2 regions of the Rubripirellula lacrimiformis genome follow, and region 2 is predicted to be linked to the other one. Evidence: riboswitches for the same ligand, from Rfam matches in the RefSeq annotation. Region 2 holds a riboswitch; the other holds the start of a gene.

Region 1 (16,517 bases), 220 kb from region 2:
CAATTCGCCGTTGACGCGGGTTCCCTGGCTGGACATCCAGTCTTGAACCATCAGCTTGCCGTCTTCGATCCCAATGTGGCAGTGGATTTCTGACAAATCGTTACCGACAAGTCGGAAGCCGCAATTCGACGATGATCCGACGAACACGCTTTGGTCTTGTTTCAGATCATGGTGTTCTGTGGATCCCAATTCGTGGGTCGCGGTCAACCGGATGGTTCTGTTTTGGGTTGCTCGGTCGATCATGCTTCGGCTCCTGCGGTGAGTGCAACAGGTGCATTCTGAACTTCGGACGGGATCGGAATGTTGGGCAACACCGATGATGCGGTGTCGCTGTCGTCATGAATCCGATCCATGACTCGAAACAAAAGTTCGGCAGTGGCGGGGCGACGGAGCGTTTCGTCGGGGGTAAATCCGAGAGATTCGTTCCAGTCGATGTTTTGCGAGTGCGGATCTGCTGAGATCAATGCGACTCGTTTGATTTTCGCAGCCTTGGGATTCTTGGTCGCAAAAAGCTGCTTCATCAGCAGGCATGTCGCTTGGTCGTCGCCTGCAAATACCAGCGTATGGGGCACGGTTCGTTTCAGCACCAATTGCAGAGCAAGTTTGTCGCGAACGACTTTCCCGGTATAGCGATTGTCGGATTCTTCCAGTGAGGTTCGAAGCGACTGAGCAGCGTCGGCTTGCGGTTCGAAAACGACGAAGGAACCGGCGACATTCTGGGTGCGAGATTCGACCAGTTCGGCGAGTGTGAACCCGGTCAAGACTTGTCGGACTTCATCAGGATTCCAGCCTAGCGTTTGCGACAAATCGTCGGCGCTCTTTGGTTCTGCCAGAAGGTTCAATACCTTCATGTGGCGTGCGGATAGACCGGCACGATCCAGGTTTTGGCCACGGATGGCGCGGCGGACGTAGACCATATTCTGGGGCGCCCGATCATGCGTGTCGTCATCATCGTCGTGCATGGCTGCTTCGACCAAAAGAGCGAGCAAGCTGATGTCGAGCGGCAGGTTCTTGTGGAGCGAGTTTTCGCTGTGGCCGGCTTCGAATCGGAACGCGGACAACGGATTCGTGAAGGCGAATTGGACCAACATCGCCGCTTGAAATCGAAGCATCTTTGTCATCAGACGCGGATCGAGCACCTTTTGGTCCAGCAGTTGAACAAATCCGTCCAGTTCCGCACAGCTTCGTCCCCCAATCGTCATCTTGAAAACTGGTGCTAAGTTAGCCAGTGATTGTGGCAGTCGGGCCACCATCCGGTCGATCTGGTTGGGATCGATTCCCGATGCATAAACACCCTGGATGCGACCGCGATCGAGGTGGAATCGAATGCGGGTGCGATCGGCTTCAATTTCCAGAACGCCAGCCTTTCGCCCGTTGTTCAGGAAGTCGACGATTTCGCGAAGTCCGAAACAGGCGAACGATCCGGCCAATCCCGCGTCATCCAATTGTTCAATGACTTCGGGGACTGCGCTGCCACCGGATTGCGACGAAACAACCATGACGCCGGTTTGAATCGCATTGGCTACCGTCGTTAACAGCAGTTCCTCGGTATATGGCTTGGGCAACATGTCGACGACGTTGTCCAAGTCGATGTACTCTGCGTACGCTTTCTTTCGCAGCGTTGAACTCACAACGACAGGGATTTTGCAAAGCTGGGGATTTTCCACCAATTGGCAACACACCTGGTAGCCGGTGGTGCCTGGCAACTGGTGATCCAAAAGGATCAAGTCAGGATTTACTTCCGAAGCGAACTGCAATCCGTCTTCGGCGTTGGGCGCCAAGATGACGCGATAGCCGGCGGGCGTCAGGTGTGTATCGACCAGCTTCCGAATCGTTGCGCTGTCGTCAATCACAAGTACCGTTTTGTCGCTCATTGGTTCTCTCCGTTCGCTTGGGAATGTTTTGGTGGTGTAGGTTGCAGATGTTTCAGGGACTCGATTCCGACGATTGCTTGGTCCAGCGATTCGTCAGCGAGCGGTTTGATCAAGTAGTTGTTCGCGCCAAGCTGTTTGGCGCGATCGGTGAATTCGTTCTCGCTTCGACTGCTAATGATGATGACCGGCGGTGCATCGGAACCTGCACGCGAGTTGATTTCAGCCAGAAGATCCATGCCGCTGATGTGTGGCATCTCCATATCGCTGAACACGGCGGCGAAACGTTGGGTCTTTAGCAGTTGCAGTGCCTCACGCCCGTTGGACGCTTCGACGATGTCCACGGTGTAACGCTGCAGCGATCGAACCACTCGTTTGCGGGCACTGATCGAATCATCCACGACCAAGACGCGTGGACGGGCCTCCGATTTCGGTTCCGGAGGACGGGGATCCGATGCCACGCAGTTTTGTACAAGCGTCTGACTGGGCGAACGGATTGGTCGACTTTGTGACTCGACCACTCGCCGAGCATCCAGGAGAAGGACGGTCTGTCCCATCCCTGAAAGTGTTGCGCCCGTGCAGAACGGGTGCTTTTTCAAGATGGCTGGCAACGGACGGACAACGACTTCCTCTGGACCAACGATCTCATCAACGATCAGCGTGACGCGTTGGCGGCCGGATCCCGGCGATCCGGAATGATCCTCGCCGCAGGCCAACACGATTGCGTGTCGCGGTCCACTTAGTGCTGGTTTGTATCCATCCAACAACTTGGAAAATTCAATCGATACCGAATTCGAGTCGTTGCCACCGGCGGTGTGGACTGACTGCATCGGCAACGCGAAAAGTTGGTCGGCCGATCGGAACACCATCGCATGCTGGATCACGGACGGAAGCGGGAAGCTCATGCGGATGCGTGTGCCCTGCTGCGGCTGCGAATCAATTTCCAGCCATCCTCGCATGCGTTGCAGCGTCGCCGAAACCACATCCATTCCCACGCCACGGCCGGCGACCTGGTTGGCGGTTTGTCGCGTGGAAAAGCCGGGTTGAAAGATCAGTTGTGCGAGCTCTTTTTCAGTGACGCTCTGGTTGGCTTCCAGCAGTCCCGAATCGATCCCGCGGCGGCGAATGCCGTCGTAATCCAAACCGGCTCCGTCGTCGCGGATTTCGATCGTGAACAGATCGGGGCCGGAAGTGGCCTCCAACGTGATCGTTCCTGCCGAGGGTTTTCCAAGTCGCTCGCGATCCAGCGCCGATTCAATGCCGTGACAGACGCAGTTGCGGACAATGTGCAGCAGCGGTTCGTAAAGCCGTTGTTGCAATGATCGTTCGATGCCAGCGTCTTCGCCGACGAGTACTAAACGTACCTGTTTGGATTCGGCATGGGCCGCGTCGCGAACAACGCGTTGCAGTCGTCGGAACAGGCCAGAGATAGGCGTTCGCCGAAGTTCGACCAGTTCCTTGCGGAATTGACGGATGAATTGCGAAACTGCGACGTTCCCTTCCGCGACGGGGCGGGCGCATTCGCGAACGTTCTGAGCCACTTCGATGACGTCGTTGGCGACTTCGGAAAGTTGCAGCGAACTGCTGGTGCTGCCGTGCCCCTCGTGACCGATCGTTCGCATCTTTGCAGCGCTGCCGATCAATTCGTGATAGACGTCTTGCAACTGCGTCACTTCGGTCTCGCGGCGATTGCGGAGCATCACAAGCTCGGCCAGCATGTCCATCAAACGATTCAACTGGGATGACTTCACCCGCACCGACTCGTCATCGATCGGTCCATCGTCAAATGACATGTTGGGCGGCGACACGTGATGTGAATCCGCGTCGTCGGACTGTTTCGGCACACTGGGTTGCGATGGCGTGTCCGTCAGATCGCGATCATTTCCAGTGATTTGTCCTCGAATGGAATCGACGTTCTGTAGCAGCGAATCAAAACTAGGAGTTCGACCTGCGGTTTCATCCTCGTGCAGGCGATCCTCGATGCCGTGCAGTTGTTCCGCCAATTCGGTCAATCCAACGCTCGCCGAAGCTCCCTTCAACGTGTGCAATTCACGGCAGATTTGGTTGAGCGATACTGCGTGTTTCGGATCCGATTCCAGCTGCAACAGGGCTGCTTCCATGGATGCTAAGCAACTCGACGCGTCGTCCAAAAACGCCTCTTTCAGCTCGGGATCAAGCGATGCAATGGTGATCGGCGTCGATTTGGCCACGGGGGCGGCGACGGGAACGATTTCCTGGCGATTCGACGTCGGGGCGTGAACCGGTGCATCGGCAAGCTTGGTGGGGTTGGCCAGCGGGGGCGGGGCGTTCGGCTCTGGTTCGTCTACGGGTTGGGCCGTCGCGAGGTTCAATTGACTTAGCATCGACGCGATATCGTCGGCACTGGGGGCTACGATGTTCGCATCGGTGTCCTGGTCGTCGTTGTCGCTTTCTTCCCAAAGATTGTCGTCGAATCCAGTCTGTTCGATATCAAATTCACTGTCATCGATCCATTGGTCCCCCCAACGCTGGATCGCCTCGGATTTCAGCGAATCCAATTGATCCGGCGAAGGCATTTCGGTTTCCATCGCCGATCGAATCTCGGTGATACAGCGATCAATGAAGCACGCAAGATCGCTGGCCGCATCGCTGTCAGCCGATCGTTCTTGAAGTTCCAGTACCTGACTGACCATTTCAACGAAGTCGACCAACGATTGTTGAGACGCGTTTTCAGCGGCTTGCCAAACCTCGCTCAACAAGTCTCGCGACTCTTGCGTGGTCAGTCGGTCACTTTGTAGCGACGGATCGGGTGTGGTTGTGTTTGGGTACATTTTTGATATCACCTAGCACACCGAAGCCAGACCGGACGTTGTGTTTGGAATGTCCAACGCGTTGATCGGTGCCGGGCGATCGTCGCTGCGACCCGTTTCGGGGGGCGAGTCCGTCGAACAGCTTCTCAGTCGATCGATGGCACCGCTGAATTCAGGGGTCGCGTTTGCGAGCGTTTTGATCGTCCAGCCGATGCTGTCGGCGCCGCCACGGTTGGCCTTGGCGATTTTCGAAATTTGCTCGACCGCCAGCACCACGTCTTGTGCAATTTGAAGCTGTTGATTGGACGACGTCGCAATTTGCATCACGTGCGTCGCATCTCGCTTGGTCGCGTCATGAATTTCTTCCAACGCGTTCTTCACCGCGGATGCGTTCTCGGTCGCCATTTCGATTTCGCTGCGTTCATTCTCGATTCCGCGGATCGATTCCTGCGTTACCAGTTGCATCGAATCGATCAGGCTGGTGATCTCTCTGGTGGCGTCCGATGTTTGTTCGGCCAATTTCCGAACCTCTTCGGCGACGATCGCAAAGCCACTTCCAAGTTCGCCGGCGCGGATCGATTCGATCGAGGCGTTCAGCGCCAACAAGTCGGTCTTGGCTGTGATCTCGGTGATGGTTGCGACGATCTCGCTGATTTGTCGCGACGGATCACAAAGGCCGCGCAGCTTCTGTTCGCAGGAGTGAAATCCTTTTTGGACTCGATTCATGCCGTCGTCGAGTTGTTGGACAAGCCGAAGTGCGGTGGTGGCAGATTGTCCGTTGCTTTGAATGGCATTCTTTGCCGAGGTTGCATTGACGGATACCGAGTCGATGGTTGATGCCAATTGCTCGACGTAGCTGGTGGTCTTAACGATCGCGTGTCCTTGCGATTCGGAGCCGTCGGTGATCGCTTCCGCTGCTTGTTGAATCTCTGAATGGCTGCGTTCGATCAGCTCCAGGTGCGAATGCAGCGAGCTTCCTAGTCCGGTCAACAAGTCCCTTAGCTGGGTGCTGGATGGCTGATTGCCGGTTCCGCGTCGGTTTAGCATCAGCATCATCGCTTTGAACTCGCGAGCCTGGGATCGCGTGTCAGCTGCAACCCCTTCCCAGCGTGCGGCATCGCTGCCGATCCGGGTGGCCGCTTGGTCAAACTCCGCCAGCCCGACGACCAGGTTTCGCGACGCCTCATTGTCTGAAACAACGGCTTCCAAAACGGACAATCCCGTTCGGATCCGGGTCGCTGCGTACCACGAAATCGCCATCGTGGTTGCTGCGGAAATGGTGACCGCAGCGATGATGATTGGTGTGGATTCGGTTTGAAATGCAGCGACCAAGATCGTTGCTGCCACTGCGGTTGCGATGACGTGCGTCGCAAGAAGAAGAGTCCGGGTTTTCATCTTTCGATCCCCAAGTTCGGGCGAAATGAGTCTCTGTCGACGGAACTTAGAACGGGCTTCTTCGCATCGTTCCAGAAATCTTCCAGTGCAATCCGAACTTCGCGGTAGAGACTGTTCGGATCTAGAACCAGCACGATTTGATCCCGATACATCGCTGTCGCCACGATCGACGTCTGGCTTGCGGCGGTTGTCGGGCATTCGGAAGTGCCGAGTGTTTCTAGTGACACCAGCGACGCGGCCTCGGCGATTCGCAGGGCCCAAGAACCGAGTCCCGAACCGCACGGCAAAACCACTAGCTTTTCGTGGCCCGTGGTGTCGTCGTCTTCGTGATGTTCCAGCAGTGAATGAATCGAGACGACCGGAATGAACTCGCTTCGCAGATGGCAGATTCCGTCAAGCGATGATGGGCAACTTGGTACGCGGACCAGGTCGGGCATGATCGCAATCTCACGCACCGCTACCGCTGGTACGGAGAACCACGACGCACCGCTGCGAAAGACGCAGTGTTTGTCGTATGCCGATCCAACGTCCGACGACGCGTTCGGTAGGTTCGAAATGGTTTCGGTTGCTTGCATGGTTCAATTCGATCGGTGCCGTGTCAGCGGCGAAGGGATCAGCGGCTCGATTCGATCTGTTTGGCGAGCCGGATTTTGATAGCGCTTAGTCGTTCCAACGGATCGTTTTCGTCGACTGCGGGTTCGATCTCTGGAATGGGAAGCGATGGTGTCGGCGGTTCTTGGCTGGTGGCTGCGTCGATCGTTGGCAACGGATGATCGGTGGTTTGCTGTGGTTCGCGTGCTGGTGTCGTTTCGCTTGCGATTGCAGTGGTCTGTTGCTGATTCCTGGGGACGTCCGCACTGCAGTCGACGATCGTTTCAGCGATGGATTGAAGTCGTCGGCGTGTTCGATTCACAAAATCCGCCAGCTCCGTTTGCAGTCCATTCATGGGTTCGTTGCTGGTTGGGATGGGTGGCAACGGTGTCGGCATGAAATCTTCGCGCTCGTTGATGGGGGCAGCAGAGGTGGGGTCGAAAACCATGGACGCTTGTTAACAAGAATGCGATACGGGCCGACGATCAAGCAAAGTGCGAACGGTGGACAGCAGCGTTTCTTCGCAAACCGGCTTCGGTAGATAGGCGCCCAGTTCATTGCCCAACGTATCGAGGTGCTTTGCGTTTTCTTTGGTCAAGAAGATGATGGGCAGCGATTCCATTCGATTCTCCAGGGCCAGAATCTCTTCGCATGCGGCATAGCCATCGATTTCGGGCATCTGGATGTCCAAGATGACCAGATGCGGTCGCTCTCGCCTGGCCAGTTGAATGGCTTCGGCGCCGTCGCACGCCAAAATGACATCGAAACCAGCTTCGGCCAACGATCGATAGACGACCGCCCGAATGGTGCGGCTGTCATCCGCGACGAGGATGCGGGCTGGGTGCATGGGACTCTCCTGCAATTGGCCGCTGCGCATCCGAGCGGAGTGCGACGACGAACAGCTGATGGTTGATAGGGTGATAAGCTTCTTCGGTAGCCCGGCGATCTCGAAGAGATCCGTGGCTTTGCGTCCCAGCCTCGCGGTTGGTTTGCCGTTTTCGGAAGACCCGTTCAGAGTCCCAGGGGAGGGAGATTTGAATTGGCGCACCGATTCCCCGTGCAGGGTGCCGTGTGACTTGCATCCAAATGAAGGATGTGTCACATACGAAGGGGCGTCAAGGAAAAGGGCGAAATAAGTTGCCACTGCAAACCGGGCGGCAGCCTTCGGATCGACGATCCATCCCCGGCGGAGACTTGCGGTGGGACGACTGGAATTGCGAAGGCGGTGCTGCGAACGTTCAGTCCGCGGCAGGACGTTCCCCAAAATACACCTCAATGGACCAGCCAATTCTGGCGACCGGTTCCATGTCCTGGATCAACGAACCGTCGATCGACGCAACGACGTACTTCCCGATATCCATTGTCCGTGCGACTTTGAAATTTCAGTCGGCCGAAGTGCCGGCGGAGATCTCGTGTCGATGCCGAAGCGTTCGGCAATGGAATCGGACGAACGGTGCCGCTGGGCAAACTTCATCCACCCAATCAATGTTCGGTGGGGGCATCGAAGCGGACGGGAAATGTGTGGCGTGGGGGACGAGGCCACGAGTCCGTCCTGACAACGATCAAACCTGCGTCGTCGTGGAATTCGTCCAAATTCGTGACCGTCGGGTTGCCATCGTGCGATTCTGGCGAATCCCACTACGGCAGTTCCGGTGATTGCCTGCGGGCGTTTCTCGGGATGGTCGTTCCGGTTGTGCCGACAAGGGGATCTTGGTGGGCCGGGCGTCGATGGAATGCGTCAGATTTCGGCGTCCCCGAACTTCTACGTAACCCATACAAGTCTATTGAACTAATTCATGGGTAACACTGGGCAGAGTAGGCATGGGAATCGAACGACCAAATACAGAACGCAAGGCGCTCGCAGTCAACTTGGACGCGCGTCGTTACGGATCGTTTGCCGAAATCGGCGCGGGCCAAGAAGTGGTGCGTTGGTTCTTTCGAGTCGGTGCTGCTGCCGGGACGATCGCCAAAAGCATGTCGGCCTACGACATGTCGGTCAGCGATGCGATCTATGGCCAGTGCGATCGATACGTCTGCCGCCAACGACTGCAAGACATGTTGGACCGCGAACATGCGTTGAACTTGGAACGGTTGCGAGAGAGTCGTGGTGATACGACGGCGTTCTTTGCTTTTGCCGACACGGTATCAGCCCGCAACTTTCATGGCACCAACGATTGTCATGGATGGATGGGGATTCGATTCCAGGCGCACCCGCGGGACGAAGACAGCCAAATCATCATTCATGTTCGCATGTTGGATACCGAGAATGCGTTGCAGCAAGAGGCGCTTGGGATCGTCGGCGTCAACTTGCTATACGGTGCATTCTTCCTGAATCACGAACCCGATCAGTTGATCGAATCGCTGCTGGATAACCTCAGTACTCGCCGAATCGAGATCGATATGATCGAGTTTTCGGGGATCGCTTTCCGGCACGTCGACAATCGCGTGATGAGTTTGCGATTGGTCCAGCTAGGACTCAGCAGTGCTGCGATGTTCTCGGCCAATGGCGAAGTTTTGCAGCCGTCGGAAGTGTTGTACAAGAAGCCCATTTTGGTCGAACGAGGCAGCTTTCGTCCGCTGACCAACGTCAACTTGGACATGATCAAAGCCGCTCAGGAGAAGTTCCAGCAGGAAGCCGACGTCAACGCCGACGAAGTGGTGACATTGGCCGAGATCACGATGCGAAATCTTCGCGTCAATGGTGACATCGACCTGCGAGATTTTCTAGAACGTGTGGATGTCTTGGCCGCATCTGGATTGACGGTGCTGATATCCGACTACTTTGAATACTATCGTTTGGCCGCCTATCTGTCCCGGCACACGAAGAAGAAGATCGGGATCACCATGGGGGCTGCTAGCCTGATCGAACTGTTCGACGAAAAGTACTACACCAAGCTGGATGGTGGCATTCTGGAATCGTTTGGGCGCTTGTTCAAGAACGATTTGAAACTGTACATCTATCCGTTGCTGGATCGTGAAACCGGCGTTCTGAAGACGGTCGAGAATCTTGAAGTTGCACCGGAGCTGCGTAGTTTGTACCAGTACTTGGTCGACAAGGGAGAAATCGAACAGCTGGGGAATTACAGTCCCGAGTGCTTGGCGACATTCTCTCGCGAGGTGCTGCTGCAGATCCAGAAGGGTGATCCGGAATGGGTCAGTCACGTTCCCGCAGAAGTCGCTAACTTGATCCAACAACGCGGGTTCTTTGGTTGTCGTCGCAAGACCGAGTCGGCAATTGCTAGCCCTGCGGTTGCACCGGTCGGGATGCAAGCCAACCTGATATCGCCTAGCTTGAGCCACGCCAGATAGGCAATCGACGGGCCTTCGCCGCCTGGCCGATGGAGGGGGCTGCGGTGCTGGAGCAACACGAGGGGAATCGGGGTCGTTACAACAGTGATGCGGGCGGCGTTGTCTAGCCGGCCCGTTTCACTCGATGACCCGATTCAAAAGGCGTTGCGATGCGCATTCAGCCCGTTTTGCCGGTGGATATTGATACGCCATCCGGACCCATGCGGACTCATTTGTTTCGCCCCGATGCAGCAGGAGCGTTTCCGGGCGTGATCCTGTATTCCGAGATCTACCAGATGACGGCCCCGATCGCGCGCACTGCGGCGATGATCGCAGGGCATGGGTTTGTCGTTGCGGTGCCCGATGTCTACCATGAATTCACCGAACCCGGCGAAGCGTTTGCCTACGATCGGGAAGGTACCGAACGCGGCAACGAACTGAAGATCACAAAGACCGTCGCTCAATACGACGCCGATGCTCGTGCGGTCATCGAATATCTCGGAAATGATCCGGACTGCACCGGCCAAATCGGAACCGTCGGGATCTGTTTAGGCGGCCACTTGGCATTTCGTGCCGCGATGAATCCAGAAGTGAAAGCTGGGATCTGCTTTTACGCCACGGACATTCACAAAGGCAGTTTGGGAACGGGCGACGATTCGTTGGCCAGGGTCCGTGATATCCAAGCCGAAATGATGATGATCTGGGGCCGCCAAGATCCTCATGTCCCGCTAAAAGGACGCCGTCTGGTCTACGATGCGATGACGGCGGCGGAGACCTGTTTCACTTGGCATGAATTCAACGGTGAGCACGCATTCATGCGGGACGAGGGTCACCGGTACGATCCCGAACTAGCACAACTGCTGAACGGGATGGCGTGTCAGAAGCTGACCGACTGTTTGAAGTAGGTTTTAGCTTAAGTTGAACTCGCGCCGCAGTTCGTCGATGACGGCCTCTGGCATCGTTTGGATTTCTCCGATCGCCTTGGCATTGATCACCGCCTCGGCAGTGGATTCCAAGACCTCCAAACGATCGAACGTGTCCAGCACGCTACGGCCGGTCACGATCACGCCGTCGTTTTCTAGCATCGCAGCCGGGGATGCTTCGGAAACGTAGGTCGCCAATTCGGTGTAGTCGCGATATTGGACGCCGTAGGGCACTCGTTTGACGTCACGCAAAAAGACATAGCTTTCGGGGATCGTGCGGACGTCGAAGGTGGAATCGGTGACGCTGAACGCGGTCGCGTTGACGGGGTGCGCGAAGACGATTGCATTGACCGCGGGGTGCGCTGCGTAGATGGCTTGGTGGGCGCGGGCGGCACGGCTAGCCAGTTTTCCGGATTCGCGACCATCGCCGCTGACCAGGACCAGGTCTTCGACGGTCAGCAGTTCGCGATCCTTTTGGCTGGGGGTGATCAAGAACGATTTCTTGTCGACTCGCGCCGAAAAGCTGCCCTCGGTGCTGATCAGCAATCGTTGGCGGCAGCCACGACGCAGGAAGTCGCACAACTGTTTTCGCAGTTCTTGTTCGTTCGGTGTGGGGGCCGGCGGATCGAAGGATTCGAAATCGACAGCTCGGTCGGCCGCTTGTTGCAGGTGTTTGTCCTGTAGGAATCGGACGCTGCCCAACTGGTTGGCTTTGACCAATGTCTTGCCGGCAAATTCAAACGCTTCGAATCGTTCGAACGCACGCGGCAGCGATTCGCCACCCACGACGACCCCGTGGTTCTCTAGGATCACGCTATCGCAACCACTTGCGAATGTTTGTGCAATGCTTTCTCCCAGTGCTTCGCTGCCGGGGCACGCATAGGGTGCAAAGCCCAGTTTTCCGCACACGTTATGGGCTTGGTGAAACAGTCTTGTGTTGGGCGTTTGGCGACAAATGCTGAACGCGACCAGGGCGACCGGATGGGCGTGCACGATGGATTGAATGTCTGGCCGAGCCGCATAGATGGCGCGGTGAAACGGGAATTCCGATGACGGTGGGTGTTTACCATCCACGGTTCCGTCGGCACGAACGCAGACGATGTCGTCACGCGTCAGATTGCCTTTGTCGACTCGCGCGGGAGAAATCCAGACGTTCCCCTCGTTGTCGCGGATCGACAAGTTTCCGCCCGACGTGGTCGTCATCCGGTACCGATAGATTCGGTCCATCGTCTGCATGATTTCGTCGCGTGGATGAACCAGATTACGCATAGTGATATCGTCTTGAAGGGAATCGTTGTGGCGGCGGAGCGAACCGAATGACGGGCGACCTGTCCTGGGCCAGGCGATGCAGGCCTGGCAATCCCAGGACAGTGGTGCGCCGGTGAACAACTACAGCGGGCGAACGACGGATGTGCTGCGGTAGTAATCCATCAGGGTTTCGGCCGATAGGACTCCGCCACCCAGGCCGCTCTTGTTGACGCCGCCGTAGGGGACACCTTGGGCGAAGACGTTGTGAGCGTTGATCCAGCTGTTGCCCGCCGTCATGGCTTCGGCAACTCGCGCCGCCCGTTTGTCGTCCTTGGTCCAAACACTATTGGCCAATCCGTAGTCGGTGTTGTTGGCCATTTCGATCGCTTCCGCCTCGGTCGAAAATTTGACCAGGTAAGCGACAGGGCCAAAGATCTCTTCGCGTGCGGCAACATTGTCTAGCGTACCGGCCAACAGGGCTGGGTTCACGTAGTTGCCGGTGTATCCGCTGACCGATGCGGGGCCGCCACCGAAGATGCACTCGGCGCCTTCGGCCTGTCCCTTCTTTTCATAGCCCAATACGCGTTCGCATTGCTTGGGATTCACGACCGGGCCCATTTGACTGTTGGGGTCCAGTGGATGCCCGATGCGAATGTTTTTCATGCGGTCAATGCAGTGCCCGACAAACTCGTCGTAGATGTCTTCGTGGATCAACCAGCGAGTCGCATCACAGCAGACTTGGCCCGAGTGGAACGTGATCGCACCGACCAGCTTTTCGGCGGTGTCTTCGACGTCCACATCGTCAAAGACAACCGCTGCGCCCTTGCCGCCCAGTTCCAGTTTGACCGGGACCAGGTTGCGACCGCAGGTTTCACCCACGATGCGTCCGACTTCGGGAGATCCGGTGAACGACATGCGTTTAATGTCCGCGTTTTGGGTCAGCGCCGATCCGACGGTAGCTCCGCGGCCTGTCACGACATTGATCACCCCGTCTGGAACACCGACTTCCTTGGCCAATGCGGCCAGGTATAGCGCCGACAAAGACGTGTCTTCGGCCGGTTTGATCACGACGGTATTCCCGGCGGCCAGCGCGGGGGTGATGCCCCATCCGATCAACAGGAAGGGGAAGTTCCACGGAAAGATGAACGCACACGCGCCCCAGGGTTGTTTGTAGGTCCAGGCATCAAAGCCGGGCACATCTCGTTTTGTGCGAAGTTCAACCGAGCCGTTTAGTTTGACAAAGTAACGCAGCGTATCGACAAAGTTTTGGACGTCGCCTTGCGCCTGGGCTTCGATCTTGCCAGCATCCAACGCTTCGATCTGCGCGATGATCGGTTTGTGGGATTCGACGGCATCGGCCAGTTTCAGCAAGATCTTGCTGCGCTCGTCATGCGACAGTGCGGACCAAGCGGGAAACGCTTCGTTGGCAACATCAACGGCGTGGTCGACGGATGCGGCATCCAGTTCGTGAATGTGAGAGAGCGTTTGCCCCGACCCGGGGTCGATCGTCGCAATCGTTTCGCCGCTGGGCGATTTCAGTTCACGGCCACCAACGAAGGCTGGGATCGATTCGCGATCGAGAAACGCTTGTACTTCCGGCAGCAGTTGAAATTCGGTTGCGATGCTCATCAGAGACCTTTTTCGATAGAGGCGGGGGTTGCGACTGGTCCGCTGGGTACCGTCGATGGGTGTGCAAATTGGACAGGCAGACCGCAGCAGTAATCGATTCTAACGCGTCTGTATAGGAAATGCTTGCCCGTTGGATTGGCTGATGTTTGGATCTTCGGCACATGCACCGTCGGCGCATAAAAAATCGATCATCGCAACGAATTGCGATGATCGACATTGTTGGGGGAAGGCCCTGGAAGGAACTACTGGATTTCCAGCAATTCGACTTCGAAAATCAGGACTTCGTGAGGACCGATTGCGCCGGGGCTCCCGCGTTCGCCGTAGGCCAAGTCCGACGGGATGTACAACATCCACTTGTCGCCGACCTTCATTTTTTGAAGAGCCATTTGCCATCCCTTGATGACTTGATTGACACGGAAGGTGGCTGGTTCGCCGCGGCGGACCGAGCTGTCAAAGACTTCGCCGTTGATCAGCTTGCCGGTGTAGTGGACTTTGACCGTGTCAGTAGCTGCGGGGGATTCGCCGTCGCCAGCCGTCAGCACTTTGTACTGTAGGCCGCCGGCGAGTTCTTTGATGCCTTCTTCCTTGGCGTTGCCTGCCAAGAAATCGACGCCCTTGCTGCGCAGTCGGGTTTCCAACATTTCTTGAATCTTGGTTTGCGTTTCTCGCAATTCATCGTCGCTCATCGACGCATCGGATTGGCCGATGCCGTCTTTGAAACCGGCCAGCAGCGACTCGATATCGATGTCACCCAACTGGAATCCGTTTTGGCTCATCTGTTGGCCAACCGAGACGCCTAGGAAGTAGCCGATGGACTGTTTTTCGTTGCGTTGCACTTTAGGTTTTTCTTTCGCATCAGCGTCTTGTGCGGATAGGACGGCTGGCGAGATCAATAGCGATAACAACATCGCCACGCCGCCGAAGAGGCATCGTTGGTTCATCAGGTCATTCCTGGGTAAGGTGGGATTCGATCGCCGACATCGGGTCACGAGCAGACGCGGCCACCGCGAGGACCACAGAGGCTGTTTGCGGGGCGTTGTCTGCCGGCAGAATAACAGCGAATCGCGTTCCGATCACGACCCCCCATGGATAACTGGATTTATTGCATCCGGCTGACCAGCAGCGCGATCACGATGCCCAAGACGATCGCACCCCCTAGAATGGCTAGTCTTGTCCAGCTGACCGATCGGTCTGCCATGCCTTTGCCGCGGTCGCGGATCTGGTCGACCAACAGTCGACGCCCGGGAGAATCGAATGTGGCTGCAGCGGCGGCAGACCGAGAACCCTGTTGGTTCGGGCCGGCCAGTTCGGCTGCGACGTCGGTCGGTGAATCGCGGTCGATTGGGTGGGGGGCGGTCGGATGGGGGCCCGCCGCATCGGTGTCGGCCAGATGAGGCTGCTGCGATTCGTCCAGCTGCAGCATCACGGCCTGGACGCTGCGGGCGTTGAAGGGGCGGTCTTCGGGACGTTTGGCCAGCAGTTGATGCACGATGTTGTCCAATTCAGCCGGGCAATCCGGTACCGCGTCACGCACCCGTGGTGGCGGAGTCCGCAGATGCTGTTCGAACAACTGAGCAAAGTTTTCGCCGTTGAACGGTTTTCGCCCAACCAGCATCTCGTAAAGACAGCAGCCCAGTGCGTACAAGTCGGCTTTGCCCGAAATCGACGCATCACCGGTAATCTGTTCGGGAGCCATGTAGGCGTGGGTGCCGACCGTCATGCCGCTGTTGGTGAGGTCGGCGTTGTGCAGATCGCGAGCGATCCCAAAGTCGCCAAGTTTGACGGTCCCATCGCGGGTCAAAAACAGATTGCCCGGTTTTAGGTCGCGGTGGATCACGCCGTAGTTGTGAGCGTACTGAAGCGCCGAACAGATTTGGCGTCCTAGTTCGACCACGACCGGCCACTGGAAACGGCCGTCGGATTCCAACAGGTCTTTGACGGTGCCGCCGCGGACCATTTCCATCACATAGAACAATGTGCCATGATCGTCGCCGCCGCTGTGGTAAGCGATGATGTTGGGGTGGCGCAGACGAGATAGGATCAGCATTTCCCGTTCGAAACGGGCTCGGATTGTCGCGTCTTGGCTGACCGCCGGGTGAAGCTTTTTCAGGGCAACGACGTTACCACTGGCCTTTTCGGTCGCGGAATAGATGGTCCCCACGGTTCCCACGCCTAGGACTTCGCCAAGTTCGTAGTCCGCCAAGCTTGAATAGGGGATCAACGCGGGCCTCGTGGGCTGTGGATTTATTCCAGTGATCGGCAAGTCGCTCGCCGAATGCCATCTGCTTTTAGACCACGATTCGATGACTCTCCGGTTGGAAGGTCAATGGCGTTGGGCGATCGCCATGGCGGCATCCCCTAGTGAAAGCCCGCCCCTCTGCGGCAAGTCTCACCCGCCCACGGCGTCGATCGTGCACGCTGGCGGCCTGTTTGAACAGACCGTGATGTTCAACGTCGATTCATGCTTCCGCGTTTCTACGAAAAATGACGCCGCCCCTTCCGATGGAAGCGGTAGCGTCACTGTAATCGTGATTCATTGGGTCAGGAAGCTGGTGAACGTCGGCGGCGAGGAAATGATCCGGGCCGAAGCGAAAACCAGATACTGAACTAAGCGCCAGCGATGCTTTCGATGCGAACGCGGGTGTGCATTTGGCGGTGCCCGGTGCGTCGCTTGCTGTTTTTGCGGCGACGGAACTTCTGGACGTAGATCTTCTTGTCCATTTTCAGACCGATGACAGATGCTGTGACAGTCGCACCGGCGACGGTTGGAGCACCTAGCTTCA
Region 2 (16,517 bases):
GGCAAGTTCTGCGGATACTGAAGCCGGCTGCGAAGGGCCTTCGCCAGCGATTGAAAACCCCGAATCACCACCGACCGCTTGGTTCTCGTCAACTGTTTCACGCTCGCCATCATGTTCAGAATCCGGATGCGGAAAGGGGTTGGTCATCACAGACTTCTGAAATAAGCAGCCATACGTCGGGACTATCACTCGTTGCTTAGCGAGCCTTGATGATAGCTGATCCGGAACTGCCTTGTTGACTGCGGCTAGAGTCTTCGAGCTGGCGCTCAGGCCCAGCGGTTCTGGGGTTTTGGGGGAGTAGGGCTTCGGCTCACGTGGCCACGTGACTGTTCCGTTTAGGGTGCGGAAAAGGGTGCGCGAGGAGATCGGCGCACGAAAAAAGCCGCCTGTGAAATCACAAGCGGCTTTTTGAATGGAGGATAACGGACTTGAACCGATGACCTCTACAATGCCATTGTAGCGCTCTCCCAACTGAGCTAATCCCCCGTTTTTGCCGCTTCGGGTAGCGGCTTCTGGTTGGGACACGTACCAAAACGGTTGGTTCGCGCCGTCGCCAGAGACGCAGAAAGTAGCAGGTTGATTTCTAGTGCGTCAAGTGGCGGTTGGAGGACTTTTTTGCGAACCGACGACGATTCCCCGCTGGATAGGGGGCGGGTGCCGGTGGTGCTTGCTTGAGTCAGCCGCTGAGGGAGCTCTGTGGGCTGCTGATTCGGCGGGCCGCCGATGTGGCTCGTGAGGCCGCTAGTCGTTCCAGTGGGGGCCTGGTGACGTCCGCAGTGCATCCGTAAGCACGCGCTGGTACCCGGCCATGGAACCATGGCAGAACGTTGCAGGACCGGACGCTTTCCGGGCTGTTGATTAGGTTCGCCGGTTCCGGCCGACGTTGGGAAGCATTTCATCCACACGTTTTGGGCGGTTTTTGCATGCAGAATTCGCCAGTGGTTGATCGATCGTTGCTTGGTGAGCCGCGATCGCGTGAGCGGCCGGGAATCCCCCCCCTCCCCAATGCCAGTGGCCTCGCAGCCAGCGAGCCAGCATTGCCGCTGAAAGTTCGACTCAATCAACAGGCGGCCGAAAGTTTTGGCCGGGGCTGTGGGATCACCGAAAGTCTTGACGACTTCCGCTACGAAATGCTTCCTAGCGTTTCGTTGAAGCGCAAGCCAGGGTTTCGTCACCGAAGAACCGGGGCGATCGCCCAAACGGCTAACCTGAAAAGTTGAAACCGGATTGGCTGGGGTGGTGCTTGTTGGGCGACGGCGGGGGTTAGTCGCTGGTTCCGCCGACCTGGGTCAGGACCTGTGCGAACGGGATCCGATCGCAAACCCCGTAGCTATCGTGGCGGGTCAGCCGTGAGCGGATGAATCCGGGCGAGGAGAGTCCGCACAGGAATCGGGCTCGGTCGCGGGCGGTGACGAATCGGTCGGGGTATTCGCGGACCAGGTTCTCGATCACTCGCTGGATGGATGATCCCAGCGGCCGCGACGGTGGCTGGGGGATCGATTGCGGACCTTCACCCAGACAGGCGGTGCAGCGGCCGCAAGGTTGGTCGAGGGATTCGCCAAAATGCTGGGACAGTTGGTCAGCCAGGCAGCTTTCCGAACGCGCCAGATCGAAGACGCCTTCCAGTCGCCCGACTTCCCCGCTTTCGCGCCGCGCCAGACGGCCGTGCAGGTCATCGGCGAGCGTCTTGGGATCGTCCAGTCGGTTGACCCAGCGGTACCCGTGGACCAGATCCGACGTCTGGACCTCCAGCCACCCCTGTTCCGCCATGTGTTCGATGGCTTTGACGACACGTTGTCGTTCGGCGCCGAGTTTGCGAGCGGCCAGGACGGTATTGAGCAGGAACCAGGTCCGGCCCTTGGTCAGTGAGGAGAGCACGCCGGCGGCAAATTCGCGAGGTTCGCCTTTGAAGTGGCTGAGGATCTTTTGCGAAGTCACTCGCGGTTTGATCTTGTAGGTGTCGTAGCGGGGCGACGTGGCTTTGATGTAGCCATCCAGTTCCAGGTAAGTCAGCAAGGTCCGGACGACCAGGATGCGGATGTCCGTTTCGGACGACAGTTTGTAGTGCGAGACGTGGAACGTGTCGGCTTGGCCAGCGATCAGGTCGATCAGTCGGCCGACGTTGTGACGCGATGGGGTGTCGCCGTAGGTGAAGTTTTCCAGCACCACGCGGTCGTCGGGCAACAGCAGCAGTTCGCAAACGGAATCCTGGCCATCGCGTCCGGCGCGGCCGATTTCCTGGGCGTAGGATTCCATCGATTTGGGCGGATTGAAGTGATAGACGTAGCGAATGTTCGACTTGTCGATGCCCATTCCGAAGGCGATCGTCGCGACCACAATCCCGCTGTCGGATTGGATAAAATCTTGCTGGATCTGGGATCGCACTTCCGGCTTCATCCCGGCGTGATAGGCGGTGGCTGGATGTCCGTCGGCGACCAGTTGTTCGGCGACTTCTTCGGCCGTCCGCTGCAGCGTGACGTAAACCAGGGTCGGTCCGGGCGGGCGGGTGCTGATCCGATCTAGCAGCACACTGTAGTGCGTTTCCGAATCGACCACGCTGCTGCGCAGTTGCAGGTTGGGGCGAAAGAACTTGGTTCGGATCGCGTCTTCGGGTTCAATCGCGAACGCGTCGCGGATGTCCGCCAACACTTCGGGGGTCGCGGTGGCCGTGAGCGCCAAGACACGTTTGGCCGAAAGCTGCTTGGCCAGTTCCGCCAATTTCAGGTAGTCGGGCCGGAAATTGTGGCCCCATTGGCTGATGCAGTGCGCCTCGTCGATTGCAAACAGAGACACATCCAGCGTCCCCACCGATGCCAGGAACCGTTCGTTAAAGAACCGTTCGGGGGCGACGTACAGCATTTTGATCGATCCGTCGCGGATGCCTTGCATGGCGTCGCGAAATTCCTCGGTCGTCAAGCTGGAATCCAGGCGGGCCGCTCCGATGCCGCGTGCGGCCAATGCATCGCATTGATCTTTCATCAGCGCGATCAGTGGCGAAACGACCACCGTGGTGCCGGGCAACATCAGTGCCGGTAATTGATAGCACAGGCTTTTGCCGCCGCCGGTCGGGAAGACGGCAGCGACGTTCTTGCCGCCCAGAAGCCGCTCGATCACCGCCAATTGGCCATCGCGAAAGCGGTCCATCCCGAATTGCTGAGCCAGGATCTGTTTCGGGTCGCCGGTCACCGTTTCAAGCCCCACATCCAATACTGATGGTCGCGCCATTGCCCCGATCCCCTTACGATTGCGTACTGAATTGACCGCCGCCAAAGTGGCGGTCGAAAGTGTACGCGTGCGCAGTGTCGGGTCAAGAAAAAAATTACCCGTCTAGCGGTTCTGGTCGAACGGTTCGGATCGGGGGTTCTCGCACGATCCTTACTCGTCGTCGCCGCCGGCCAAGACTTCGGCGGCCAAGGCTGGGTCCACGACGCTGGCGTCTTCGAATTCGGGATCGAACAGCATTCCGTAACCTTCGGGAAGGTATTCCAGCAGGGCGTTGCCTTCGACCACGATCCCTTCGACTTCTTCGCCTTCGCCGAACAGGTCTTCCTGTTGGTTGACGAATTCACCGGCGATTTCTTCGGAGGTGAAAACGACTAGAGCTTCGAAGTCTTCGATCTCTGCCGTTAGAGCACCGTAAGCTTCGTCATCGCCGCCTTCATCAGCCACTTCGTCGTCGGCCACGCTGATCAGTACGAATTCGCCAGCCAGGATGGCCTTGCGAATCGATTCTGCGTTGCGTGATTCGGTCAGTGCGGGAAAAGGAGATTTGGTTGCCATGGAAGATGGGTCCGAAGAAAGTGCAGAGTTCAAGTGCAGGGTGGGTGGTCGGCATCAGGTCCCTGTGGCCACGATCGGCATCGGGAACGCCTGTAAGAACGCGAGTATACCGCCACTGCCGATCGGCCCGTAGGCGTCGACTAAGCCATGCCCCATCGCCGGCGCAGCCACCATTCGGCGGACATCGCCACCGCAAAAATCCCGAACAGCGGCCAACCGGTCCAGGGGCCGTCGCCCAGTCGCAGCTTTTCAACGACTGGCGATTGAGCCTGTTTGCGGCGATCCAGGATGGTGTCGACCAGTTCACTGATCTGGCCTGGATCGAAGGACGCGCCGCCGTGGTCGGCCGTCAGCCCCGCTAGCTGTCGCAGGTACATCGGATCGGCCATCGGTTGGGCCAGTTCGCGGCTCTGGTCGATGACCTGGAACGCCAGTTCCGTTGGCGGGATCGTCTTGCCCGTCCCAGTCGTTCCTGCCCCAGCGGATCGCACCCGCAGTCGGTACATGCCGGGTGCCAATTCCGGCAACGTTCCACGGATCGCTTGCCGCGGCGAGTCGGCGGACGAATCGCTGGGCACCTCGGTCGTGACCTCTAACCGGCGAACCGAGGCGGATTCGGTTCCAGGCGGCGAATTTGGATCCTCTGCGGTCGCGCCGGCAGGGACAATTTCGGCGACCAGCGAAACGCCTTGACTGCCGTCGATCATCGCTCGAAATGATGGCGGTTGTTCGGCGCTGAATCGGCGTGAGTCCATTTGCACGACGATGTTGTTCTGCGCGGTTTCTTCGCGTGAAAGAACCCACAACATCACCTGTCGCCAAAAGCGGCGGTGAGCATCATCTTGGCCGCGGCGTCGCCAACGCCAAGTCGATTCGAAGGCTAGCGATGCGACACGGCCGCGCCCATATTGGCCGATCACCAGCAGCGGGTCGCCACGCTCGCTTTCCAGCAACACCTGGACACCGGGGGCAACCTTCGGGCCTAACAGGCGTGTGCCACTGAGCATCGCCGGCAACTGGGACCAAACCGATGCGGGGTCATCGCCACCGAGTTCGGTGATTGGGTGATTGCGAGCCAATTGGATTTTTTCCGGTGCAGCGTCTTGTTCTGCGACGGGGGGGCTGCCGACGGGGCGGCGCCGGGCCGAGTCCATTCGCACGGGCAATGCATCGGCCAGCGGTGACGAGGCATAGCCGCCGATGTCGTAGGTTTGGAAACCGCCCAACGTGACCAGGCCAGCGCCGGCGGCGATCGCTTGCGACAATTGGTCCAGTTGTTGGTTGCCGATCGCTGCGGCATCCAGATCACCCAGCATGTAGACGTCAAATTTCCCTGGTTTGAACCAATCGCCCAGTGGGACGGGCCAGGACGATTGGGTGTCGGTGGGGATCCATCGATACGTCAAGTCCAGGTCGGGGAAACGCCGCAGCGAACGCCGAATCAATGCCTGTTCCTGGTCCAGATTGCTGAACAGGTACAGGATCCGACCACCGCCTTCGCGGACGTCTACAAAAGCGACTTGGCGATTGTTGGTGATCACCAGTTCGCCATCCTGGACGTCGGCGCGGACCTCCAATTGATAGGCACCAGGCGGTGGCGCGGTGACCGCAATCGTGACCGCTTGGGTATCCATCGCCCGATCGACCAGCACGCTTCGAACCGCCGATTCGGTGCGACTTCCATCCTCGGCGATCCACGTCAATCGAACGGGGACGTCGGTTCCCGCCATGGCCCGCGAATGGACTTGAAAGGTAACGTCGACTTGGTTGCCAGCAAACATCTGATACTGCTGGGGCAACGCATCGACGGCAACGTCTCGGGATTCCTGTTCACTGCGGGCCGGCCCGATTGGAACCGTCCACAGGGCAACGCCTAGGGAATCCAGTGTTTCGACCACGCGTCCGGCACCACCGCCGGTGATCGGCGTGGTTTGCGTTCCATCGCCCATCAGCACAACGCCAGCGATGGGCTGGCCCTCGGCGGCCCCGATGGTCGCGGCCATCGCACCCTGCAGGTCGGTTTGTTTGCCGTCGGGGCGGACGTTATCCAAGGCGTCCACGTCGGTTCCCGCGATCGGCCGCGACAGAGCGTCGTAGCCCATCAGCCGGATGTTCAGCGAGGCATCGTTGCCGGCCAATCGGGTCGCAAGTTCCTGCCAAGCGGTTTGCTGAGTCGTCCAGCGGTCGCCACCATCGCCATCGGGAAGTGTCATGCTTTGGGACGTGTCCACGGCAACGATCAACGCGGCATCCACCGGGCGATTGTCAGTGCGCACCAAGGTCGGCCGCAGCAGTGCCAGCAGCAGAGTTGCAGCGGCGACCAATCGCAAACCGATCAGCCAGCGCTGTTGCTTGGGGGCCGTCGTTGGCGGTTTGACCATCACGATCACCGCCACGGTGGCTGCGACTGCGAACATCGCCAGCAACAACGACCCGTAAATCGGTTCAATGGCCAGCGACGTCATCGGCACGTCACCCTGGAATCGTCACTAGGATCAACTGGGCACATGACCGGGAACCACCAAGACCGGATGAGGACTGCGGCGGATACGGTCGTTCACGAATCCTTGGGTGAATCGATCGTCCACTTCGATCGGCATCACGATCAACATCGCGTTGGATTCGTTCAATGGGTTTGGCGGTGCTACTTCGCCCGCTTGCGGACGCAGCGAGTATTGCATGCCCAGTTCTGTCGCCGACTTTGACATCGCGCCGTGCAGCGATTGATGAGTCTTGGTCAGGGCATCGCTGAACTGTGCCAGTTCGATCGATTTGCCCGGTTGCAGTGCTTCTAAGATGGCTCGCAGGTTCTGATACTGTTCCTTTTCGACGACCAAGTTCAACGTCACCATGGCACCGGCATCGGCCATTCCAAATGCCCATGCGGCGGCGCGTTCTTCGACGTCGCATTCACCACCGATCACCAATCGGACTTGGGCAGCACAGCGTCGCAGCGATTGGTCGTCGCGGCGGATGATCAACATCGGGCAGGGGCATCGCGAGAGCATCACATCGACGACGGTGCCGGCGCTATCGGAGCCGACCTGTTCGAAATTGCGACCGAACGGGCATGGCAGGATGACGAGATCGACATCGTGAATTTCGATCGCCTTCAAGATCGCTTCGTAGGCATCGCCTTCGCTGCGGATCGCGGGACGTGATCCGGTGACTTTGGTTGCCGCATCGATGGCCAGGTCCGACGAATCATCATCAGCCTTGTCGCGGGCGTCCAAAAGAATGGATTCGACATTGAATCGTTCGCGCAGGTACATCGCTGCATCTAGCGACGTCACGTCCTGTGGCGACCCATCCAAGGCCACCAAGATGCGAGACGGCCGAATCGGAGCGATTGCATGCGACGTTCCGACCTTGGACCTTTCGAACATCCGCATCGACTCGTCAACGTCGCGGTCGATTTCGTTGGATTCAGATTCGTTACCCATGACTCACCAGCTCCGGTATCAGGCCTTGGTTGTAAACAATCATCACGTAGACGATTGCGCCGGCGACCTGCAACAGCATGATCGTACCACCGAGCTTTAGAAATGTCCCCCATCCGATGTGCTGGTTCGCTTCGCGTTTGAGCGCATAGATCGCGATCACGCACGAAATCGAACCGATCGGTGTTCCGTTGCCGCCTAGATTGCAGCAGATGATCAGTGTCCACCACAACGGTTCGGCGGGCACGCCGTTGCCGGAGATGTCTTGCACGATCGGGATCAACGTCGCAGCGACCGGGATGTTGTCGACGATCGAACTGGCGACTGCGGAAAAAACACCCAACAACGGGATCAGCAATTCCATTCGGTTGTCCGAGACGGCGATCACCTGCTGGGCGACAAACGCCAGGGCCCCGGTCTGTTTGACACAGCCGATGATCACAAACAGCCCCATGAAGAACATGATCACGGTCCAGTTGACCTTGCCGATCGCATCCTCGACACCCTTGCCGGCGAACAGCAGCGCCGCGGTTGCACCGACCATGGCGATGAAGTCCATGCCGACGCCCAATTGTTGTGCGAACACAAACCCGACGACGGTCGCCATCAGGATACTGCCGCTGCGATAGAGGACTTTGCGGTCTTCGACCATCGCCCAGGGGTCAAAGGATTCGATCTGGACACGCAGTTGTTGCTGTTCTTCGGCCGATTGTTGCCAGGGCAGATCGTTTCGAAACATGAACCGCAGCACGGCGATCGCGATCACCAAACTGATCACGGCGTATGGCAACGAGACCTGCAGAAAGCGAACGTAGGGGATCTCTGCTGCGGTGCCGATCATGATGTTGGGCAATCCGCTGGCGAAGGTCGCGATCGCACCGCTGTTGGCACAGATGGCGACGCTTAACAGCAGCGGGGCGGGTTTGTAGCCCAGCGATCGGCAGATCACCAACACCAACGAACTGAGGATCAACATCGCTGGCACGATCGTCAGCACAGCCACGAAGACGAATGTCACCAGGCATAGCGTCAGGAACAACGTCGACGCTCGGCCACCGGTCAGCCGCACGATCCACATGCTGATGAAGTGGAAGAGCCCGCTTTTGCCCACCACATCGACCAAGATGCCGGTACCGATGATGACGCCAAAAATATTCAAGTCCTCCTTCAAGAACTCGTAGATCTTTGGGTAGTCGTACAGTCCAAGCCACAAACTAAGTGCCACCAGCACCACGGCACCGCTAAGTGCAGCGACGGTTTTGTGGAACCGTTCGACGGCCACGCCGACGTAGGTCGCCATCATGATCATCGCGAACAGGATCATGATGCCTGCCGACGAGGGCTCGATTGGCGTTTCTTCGATCGCGGAGGCCAGCAGGTGCATCGTGCGTTGTTGGGGTCGTTAGAAACGGAGCGGCGACAGCCATCAAGGCTAGCGCCTATCAAGGCAATCATCAATCCCATGACCTTCGATGCGTGTGGCCAGGTGGCCGAACGCGGTTTTGGGTGGGGTGGTGAATGCCGTAGCGCAACTCGCCAAGAGTTTCGGCCTAATTGGGGGCGATCCGCGGCGTGTGCGTGTGGCCGGGGGCGGTTTTGGGGGTAGTGAATGCCGTAGCGCAACTCGCCAAGAGTTTCGGTCTGAGTGGGGGCGATCCGCGGCGTGTGCGCGTGGGCGGTTTTGGGTGGAATGGCCGAAAGTCTTGGCGACTTGCGCTACGGGCTACTTGGCTGGCCAATCGGGCAATTCGAACTTTTTGACGGTGTTGGCTGTGTGTTCGTCGTAGTGATGATTCATTTGAACCAATAACGCACGCAGCGAGGGCCAGCGGCTGCCGGGCGCCTTCTGATCCGGTCCGATTCCATCCAACAGGTAGGCAAACCGGCGGCAAAAGTCGCTGACCAACTGCATCTGCTTGGCCTCTGCCGCACCATCCCATTCCGGATGAGCCGCTTGATAATCAGGCGGCATCTGTTTCGGATTCAAGTTCATCACCGGGACCACAGGGTCGACGGCGTGGTAAATTTGCGAGAAGAACTGCAGTTGGCGACCCATCATGTGTTCGGTGTTCCAACGCGGCGTGTGGGTGCCGTTGGATGGTTTGAAGTTCATTTGCGCGGTCGAAAGTTTGGCAAATACCTGTTGCGAATTTTCGCAGGATGATTCCATCGCGGCGAACAACTTCTCTAGGTCCGCTGGCATCTGCCAAGCTTGGTCGCCCATCGCGATCACTTGGCGAGTCCGTGGCATTTCCGGATCCGCCGCGCAGATGGCCAACGTGTTGTGAGGAATCGATCGGGATTGTGATTCCGATAGGTACTGCTCGCTGACGCTGGCAAAGCTATCGCTGCCCGGCTGCAAGCCGCTGAACACGACCAGGAGAGGATCCCAGCGAGTCACTAGCGTTTGGATCGAAGGTGATACCAACGCGTCGGCATTGGTTGAGGCCAAAATCAAGACGTCCAGTTTTGCATCGGCGGGCTGCACGTCGGCGGGCAGTTGTTGGCCGCCAAGTTGATCGGTCACTGACGCGCTGACCATCCGGATCGTCACCCCGTCGCCGCGGATATCGGTCGCCACGGCACTCTGGGCCGCGGTGTCGCCCGTCCCGATGGACACCGAATGCACCCAATCTTGGTCGCCAGAGACCCATTTGCCCTGGTCGTTGATTCGAACGGTCTGGCCCGAATGAGATTCGACGGATATTTCGCCGCTCGGCCATTTCTGTAGCGCCAGCGGTTCGCCGGTTGCTGCCATGGCGCTAGCGCCGGTCGATCCAAGCAGTGCAATCAAGAGAATCAAAACACGGTGCATCATGGTCTTCCAACGGATAGGTGAGGATTGCTTGAAGGGGGGGGCGGGGGAATTCAGGCGAATTCCCGTGCGGGGTGGGGGGCTGGTGAGTGTGGCAATTTGGGCATCCGAATTGTACCGCCCAGGCATCTTCGGTAACTTGCCGGGCATGAAGAAAGTTAGCCTCTACACCGATGGTGCTTGCAGCGGAAACCCTGGCCCGGGCGGCTGGGCGTTCATCCTGCGCTGTGACTCGACTGCCAAAGAGCTTGAACGGGCCGGCGGCGAGCCCGAATCGACCAACAACAAGATGGAATTGACCGCGGTGATTCGCGGTTTAGAAGTCCTGAAAGAACCCTGCGAGGTCACCTTGTTTGCCGACAGCACGTATGTGCTGCAGGGGATGAAGACTTGGATGGCGGGTTGGAAGTCGCGTGGTTGGAAGCGAAAAGAGGGCAAAAAGCTTGCCGAGGTCAAGAACGTCGAGCTGTGGAAGGCGTTGGACGCTCTGATGCAGACGCACACGATCAAGTACGAACACGTCAAAGGCCACGCCGGTCACGTGGAAAACGAACGCTGTGACGTGTTGGCGGTGCAGGCCTACCAGCGTTATCTGACGAAGAGTTAGACGCGATCGGTTCGCCGAACCGGCAAATCGGGCCGCCGAAATGGCCAAATGGGCCTGTGCTGACCCCTCATTGGCAGCCCCGGCGTGCGATTTCCTGATTCCCACCCCTGTTCCGGATCATCGGGGGCGGTCTGGGCCTACGTGAAACGCGAAAAAACGCTAGAATAACCGGCTTCGCACACCGCCCGTGCACCCGTCCCTTTTCTTCGTCTTTTTGCAGGCTTTCATGAGCGACGCTGCCACCTCAGAGACTCCCGACGAGACCCCATCGCCGGCACAGGATTCCGCTGCCAATGAGGCGTCGACGACTCAGGCTTCGACGATTCCGGCGGCCAGTTCCGAATACAACGCCAAGGACCTGCAGCACCTTTCGGACCTCGAGCACGTCCGCGAGCGTCCCAGCATGTACATCGGGGATGCGGGAGCCGGTGGTTTGCACCACTTGGTCTACGAAGTCGTCGATAATTCGATCGACGAAGCGATGGCGGGATTCGCCAAATCGGTTTCGGTCGTCGTCCACACCGACGGTAGCGTCACGGTGGAAGATGATGGCCGTGGCATCCCGGTGACGCGGCACGACCAGCTTTCCGAAGAACTTGACCGCGAAGTCACGACGATGGAAGGCGTGATGACGGTGCTGAAGTTCGGCGGCAAATTCAAAAAAGGTGCCTACCAAACCTCGGGCGGTTTGCACGGTGTCGGCGTCACGGTTGTGAACTTTCTGAGCCAATGGGCCGAAGTCGAAGTCAGCCGCGACGGGTACACCTGGACGCAAGAATACGAGCGCGGCGTTCCCACTGGGCCGGTCGCGAAGGGCCGGGTCACCAAAAAGAACGGCACCAAGGTCACGTTCAAAGCCGACAGCCAGATCTTCAACGTCACCAAGTACAGCTACGACACGTTGTACAAGCGATTGCAAGAACTGGCGTTCCTGAACAGTGGCGTGCACATCAAGTTTCTGGACGAACGCAACGGCGAAGGCGGCGATTTCAAGTACGAACGCGGCTTGGTCGAGTTTGTCGAACACCTGAACCGAGCCAGTGATACCCTCCACGCCGATGTGATTCGAATCGCGGGCGAAAAAGACGGCGTCCAGTTCGATATCGCGTTGCAGTACAGCACCGAGTACACCGAAAACGTTCAGTCCTACGTCAACAATATCCATACCAAGGAAGGCGGAACGCACGTTTCCGGATTCCGTAGTGGACTGACCCGGACGCTGAATAACTACGGCAAGAAAGAAAACCTGTTCAAGGGCGTGGCGCCCGGCGGTGACGATTTCCGTGAAGGCATCACCGCGGTGATCAGTGTTCGCGTCCCCGAACCCCAGTTCGAAGGCCAAACGAAGACCAAGTTGGGCAACGGCGAAGTCGACGGCATCATCAGCGGTGCTGTGGGCGAACAGATGGCCAAGTACATGGAAGAAAACCCTCGCGTTGCGTTGACGATCGTACGCAAGGGCATGTTGGCGGCCGAAGCGCGCGAAGCGGCACGCAAGGCAAAAGACCTGCTTCGGAAACGAAAGGACGCACTTTCCGGTGGCGGACTTCCGGGCAAACTTCGCGACTGTATCAGCAAGAACCCCGACGTCTGCGAACTGTACTTGGTGGAAGGTGATTCGGCCGGTGGATCGGCCGAAGGTGGCCGGATGCGCGAGTATCAGGCGATCTTGCCGCTTCGCGGTAAGATCATCAACGCCTACAAGAGCCGCGAAGCCAAGGTGTTAGAGAACACCGAAGTCCAGTCGATGATCCAAGCGATTGGCACCGGGATCGGCGCCGACCAAGATTTGACCAAACGGCGTTACAACAAGATCGTCATCATGACGGATGCCGACGTCGACGGCAGCCACATTCGGACGCTGTTGTTGTGTTTCTTCTATCGTCAGATGTACGAACTGGTCGCTCGCGGCCACGTCTACGTCGCTCAGCCCCCCTTGTTCCGCGTCCAGCAGGGCAAAAATCGGTATTACATCCAAACCGATGGCGAGATGAAGACTCAGTTGTTGGAACGAGGTTTGTCGGACACCGTGTTCGAAGCGGAGGATGGTCGCCGCGTCGAAGGCGAAAAAATGCGAGAGTTGTGTACTTCCTTGGCATCCATGGAAGACGCGGTCGTGGCCCTGGAACAACGCGGCATCAGCCTGCGGATCCACGCGATGCGTTACGACCCGGTCGCCGAAAAACTGCCGGCTCTGTTGCTGACCCACGGCAACGAAGAGCATTGGTTCATGACCCAAGACGCGGTCGAAGAATTCCTGAACCAACGTGGACTGACGTTGGAGATCGAAGAGGAAGAGGACGAAGTCATCGAAGTCGAGGGCGAAGCCAGCGAAACGCCAGCGGAACCGAAGATTGTGACGCCACCGGATAACCTGGCTCACTTGGCCGAACTGCACGAGGTTCGGACCATCAACAGTGGTCTGAAAGATCTGCAGGTGCTTGGGTTCAGTATCGATGACCTGATCCCGGCCGAGCGTACCGGTTCAACGACCGCTCGATTCGAACTGGTTCGCGGCGAAGACATCCGGCGTCCACTGGAAGACCTGCGAGGCCTATTGCCCGAAGTGCGTGCGGCCGGTGAAAAAGGTCTGCAAGTGACTCGCTTTAAAGGGCTGGGCGAAATGAACGCCGAAGAACTTCGCGAAACGACGCTGGATCCCGCCAACCGAACGCTGTTGAAGGTCAATCTGACCGATGCCGGTGCGGCTGACGAAATGTTCCGCTTGCTGATGGGCGACAAAGTCGAACCACGCCGCGAGTTCATCGAAACGCACGCATTGGACGTCCGCAACCTGGATGTCTAAAGGTGGACATCTAAACGTGGGTGCCTAGACGATCGGAGGCCGCGGTTGGATATCGCGGTCTCGATCATGTCGGGTGATATCGGTTGGCTCGATTGATTCGTCTGGAGAGGCATGCGGTTTGCCGCGAAGCAAACTCGCTTGGCGGTGTCCAATCGGCAACCGATGCAATCGATCGAGGCACCATCTGTGATGACGATGGCAAACCGATGTGCCGCTCTCTATGGTGAACCGAAGTTTCCCGGGTTCGTTCTAGGCGATTCTTGTAGGCGATTCCAGGGATAGGCCCGTCGTCGGCCCCGATCGCATTTTCGGTCGCAGGCCCCCCGCTACGCTTTGTCGATTGAGTGAGCCGTGATCGCGTGAGCGGCCGGGAATCCCCCCCCAAGCCCGTGGGCCTCGCGGCCAGCGGATCACCAATTGCCGTTGAAAGTTCGACTCAATCGACAAACCGTCTAGGAATACGACGAGTCCAACGGGCTGCCGGTTCCTAGCCGTTTGCTTGCCCGTCTGTTGCCGAGCCTTCCATCGTTACGCAATTCCATCGCTACGCACTTCGATCGCTACGCAATTCGATCGTTACGCGAGTCCGTCGGTGCGGGCGCACGCCTGTACTGATGCACGCCTTGGACCGGTACAGCCGATTATCCGGTTCATCTTGATGTCTGGATCGCAAACTTGACGCAATCGCGACGTTTTCTGTTTTTCCAGCCGTGGCCGATCGGGGCTGTGTCGGAACACCGGCCGAAGATAGGACGTTTGGGGGGATGGATCGGCGGCGATTCGCCATTGGGACTGTCCTGGCCGGCACAACCGTCACAGCCGCGCCCAATTCCTGATCGTTAAGGTTTCCGCGACCAGAGTTTTTTGACAGTCGCGTTTTGTGTCATAGGTTTCCTGTAGAAGTGAGCGGATCGGTGTTCGATCTGCTGCCGAAGGGAAGTCAATCACAAGTGGTGTTTGAGGGAACTTCGGTCAGCCTTGCTTTCCATGACAAAGGCAACCCGTTTGAGAAGGCGGGGCGCAAAGCTATCGGGTCCGTGGGTCTCACGAGCAATCGTGTCGACCTCAGGAATGCCGGGCTGCCAAGGGAATGGTCGTCACTATGTGGCGGCTGAAGCCAAGGCGTGTCGGACGAAAGTCGAAAGACGGGGCTGCCCCTAAACCGGTTGCGTTTGATTAATCGCATCCATTTAAGTCGTCGTCGCATATCGCAATTGTGATATGCCTCTCACTCGCGAGATTTTTGAGATGAAGAACTTCACCGAAAGCATTGTTAACTTCCTGAAAGAAGAAGATGGCCCGACTGCAGTCGAGTACGCCGTCATGTTGGCACTGATCGTCGTCGTTTGCTTGGCTTCGGTCGGTACTATCGGTACCAACGCCAACGCCAAGTTCGAAGCTGTCGGCACCGCGATCGGCAACTAGTTGCCGTTGGCTGACTTTCGAGCCAGCCCACCAAGATATCTCGTCGCGAAACGGTGCGGGTCTGTTTAGGGCTCGCACCGTCGCGCCGGGATGCTTTGCGTTCTGATCCGAACGAAGCTCTCGTTTGCACCGGTCAGAATTGGTTCAGAACATCAGACGCAATCGCGTCGTGGCCCGCAATCCACACCAAAGCGGGAGAAAAGATCGATGAATTATCCACTGCTACCTGCTGATGCAGCCGCCTACGCCTGGCAATTGTCCTGCTGTCTCGTGACGCTTTTGTTCGCGATGTTCAGTTGGATGATCGGTCCACGCTAAAGCTGATCCGATGGCATGCCCATCTGATCCAACCCAAACACCCACCGATTCACCGTCGACCATTGTTTTCATGGCACGTTGACTTGAACGCTTGCCAGCGAAAATGGCACTCACGACGGGCCTACCGCACGCACGGCCTCACACCAATTTCACGGGGATACAGAGATGACCACCTTAATGAACGGCATTGCCGAAAACTGGACCGTTTGGTTCGTCACCATCGTTCTGGTGGTTGCCGCTGTGATTGATGGCAAGATTTTGAAAGTTCCGAACTGGTTGACCTTCCCATTCATCATGATGGGCTGGGTTCACTGGACGCTGCAGGGCGGATTCGGCACCGACGGTTTGTTGTACAGCCTGTTGGGCACATTCGTCGGAATGATGTTGTTGCTAGTGCTGCGAAACGTTGGCGGCATGGGTGCCGGTGACGTGAAACTGCTGGCCGGCGTCGGTGCTTGGCTCGGTGCGGTGGTCACCTTGTACGCATTTGCCGCGACCGCAATCGTCGGTGGCATCATGGCCGCTGTGATGATCTGGCGATCAGGCGAATGGGAAAAGCACTTTGCGATGGCCCACAAGATCCTGCACGAATGGAAAACCGTTCGTAAGCCCAAGGCACTCGCCGCGATCGCTCGCGAGCGTAAGCCAACGATGTACCTGTTGCCGTACGGCATCCCGATGGCAATCGGATCGATTTTCTACTTTGCCATCGCTGGAATGCTGGTTTAGGCCACGGGAAAACGCTCGACACGGTCGTGGAACATTCCTCGATCGTGTTGTCAAGAACTAACGATTACGTGGGGTCGCGCGGTTGCGTAGACCCCACGGGTCGTATCAGTAGTGCCTCAGGGAACGCAACGGTTACAGGGAAAGGTCCTGCCGCACCGAACAACTACCTTAGCCGACCATTTCCGTCCCTCGTTTGAGGAACGTTTGCTGCGGCACTATCAACGGTCCGCAACTCAAAGACCACAAAGTTGTCATGCGAAAATCCCTTTACCTATTGATCGCTCTGGTTTGTGGAACCGTTGCTACGGTTCTGGCCAATCAGTGGCTTAAGGCACAAGCCAGCAGCGCGGGTGGCGGCAGCATGACCGAAATCTTCGTCGCGACGGCGGCCATCGACATTGGCGAAGCGATCACGGCCGAACGTGTTCGCTTGGAACAATGGCCATCTGACCGCATCCCGCAGGGATCCAGCGGCGACTTCGAAGTGCTGAAGGGCAAGTACGCCAAGCAGCGTTTCTATGTTGGCGAAGCGATCATGCCCGTCAAATTGATGGACGAAAACTGGACCACGGTTCCTAAGGGATACCGGGTCGTCGC

The links. Region 2 has a riboswitch for cyclic di-GMP ahead of K227x_RS25045 (Flp family type IVb pilin). Riboswitches for the same ligand answer to the same signal wherever they lie in the genome.
Region 1: another riboswitch for cyclic di-GMP. It lies ahead of K227x_RS25755 (response regulator); the one in region 2 lies ahead of K227x_RS25045 (Flp family type IVb pilin).

What each region holds. Positions count from the first base shown of each region.
Region 1 is NZ_CP036525.1:7,384,068-7,400,584, reverse strand. Features, by position in the region: gene K227x_RS25785 (FHA domain-containing protein) at 1-243, opposite strand, end outside; gene K227x_RS25780 (response regulator) at 240-1,874, opposite strand; gene K227x_RS25775 (hybrid sensor histidine kinase/response regulator) at 1,871-4,681, opposite strand; gene K227x_RS25770 (methyl-accepting chemotaxis protein) at 4,694-6,055, opposite strand; gene K227x_RS25765 (chemotaxis protein CheW) at 6,052-6,630, opposite strand; gene K227x_RS25760 (hypothetical protein) at 6,669-7,001, opposite strand; gene K227x_RS25755 (response regulator) at 7,104-7,493, opposite strand; cyclic di-GMP riboswitch class I at 7,576-7,650, opposite strand; gene K227x_RS25750 (TonB-dependent receptor) at 8,468-9,955, shown strand; gene K227x_RS25745 (dienelactone hydrolase family protein) at 10,105-10,839, shown strand; gene K227x_RS25740 (class II aldolase/adducin family protein) at 10,843-12,126, opposite strand; gene K227x_RS25735 (aldehyde dehydrogenase family protein) at 12,247-13,734, opposite strand; gene K227x_RS25730 (FKBP-type peptidyl-prolyl cis-trans isomerase) at 13,977-14,675, opposite strand; gene K227x_RS25725 (serine/threonine protein kinase) at 14,834-15,955, opposite strand; gene K227x_RS25720 (hypothetical protein) at 15,987-16,340, shown strand; gene rplU (50S ribosomal protein L21) at 16,342-16,517, opposite strand, start outside.
Region 2 is NZ_CP036525.1:7,161,428-7,177,944, reverse strand. Features, by position in the region: gene K227x_RS25095 (serine/threonine-protein kinase) at 1-147, opposite strand, end outside; tRNA gene K227x_RS25090 (tRNA-Ala) at 414-486, opposite strand; gene K227x_RS25085 (RecQ family ATP-dependent DNA helicase) at 1,264-3,225, opposite strand; gene K227x_RS25080 (hypothetical protein) at 3,376-3,780, opposite strand; gene K227x_RS25075 (hypothetical protein) at 3,921-6,245, opposite strand; gene K227x_RS25070 (universal stress protein) at 6,276-7,223, opposite strand; gene K227x_RS25065 (ArsB/NhaD family transporter) at 7,216-8,604, opposite strand; gene K227x_RS25060 (DinB family protein) at 8,944-10,038, opposite strand; gene rnhA (ribonuclease HI) at 10,184-10,642, shown strand; gene K227x_RS25050 (DNA gyrase subunit B) at 10,869-13,448, shown strand; cyclic di-GMP riboswitch class I at 14,434-14,535, shown strand; gene K227x_RS25045 (Flp family type IVb pilin) at 14,697-14,873, shown strand; gene K227x_RS25040 (A24 family peptidase) at 15,357-15,920, shown strand; gene cpaB (Flp pilus assembly protein CpaB) at 16,174-16,517, shown strand, end outside.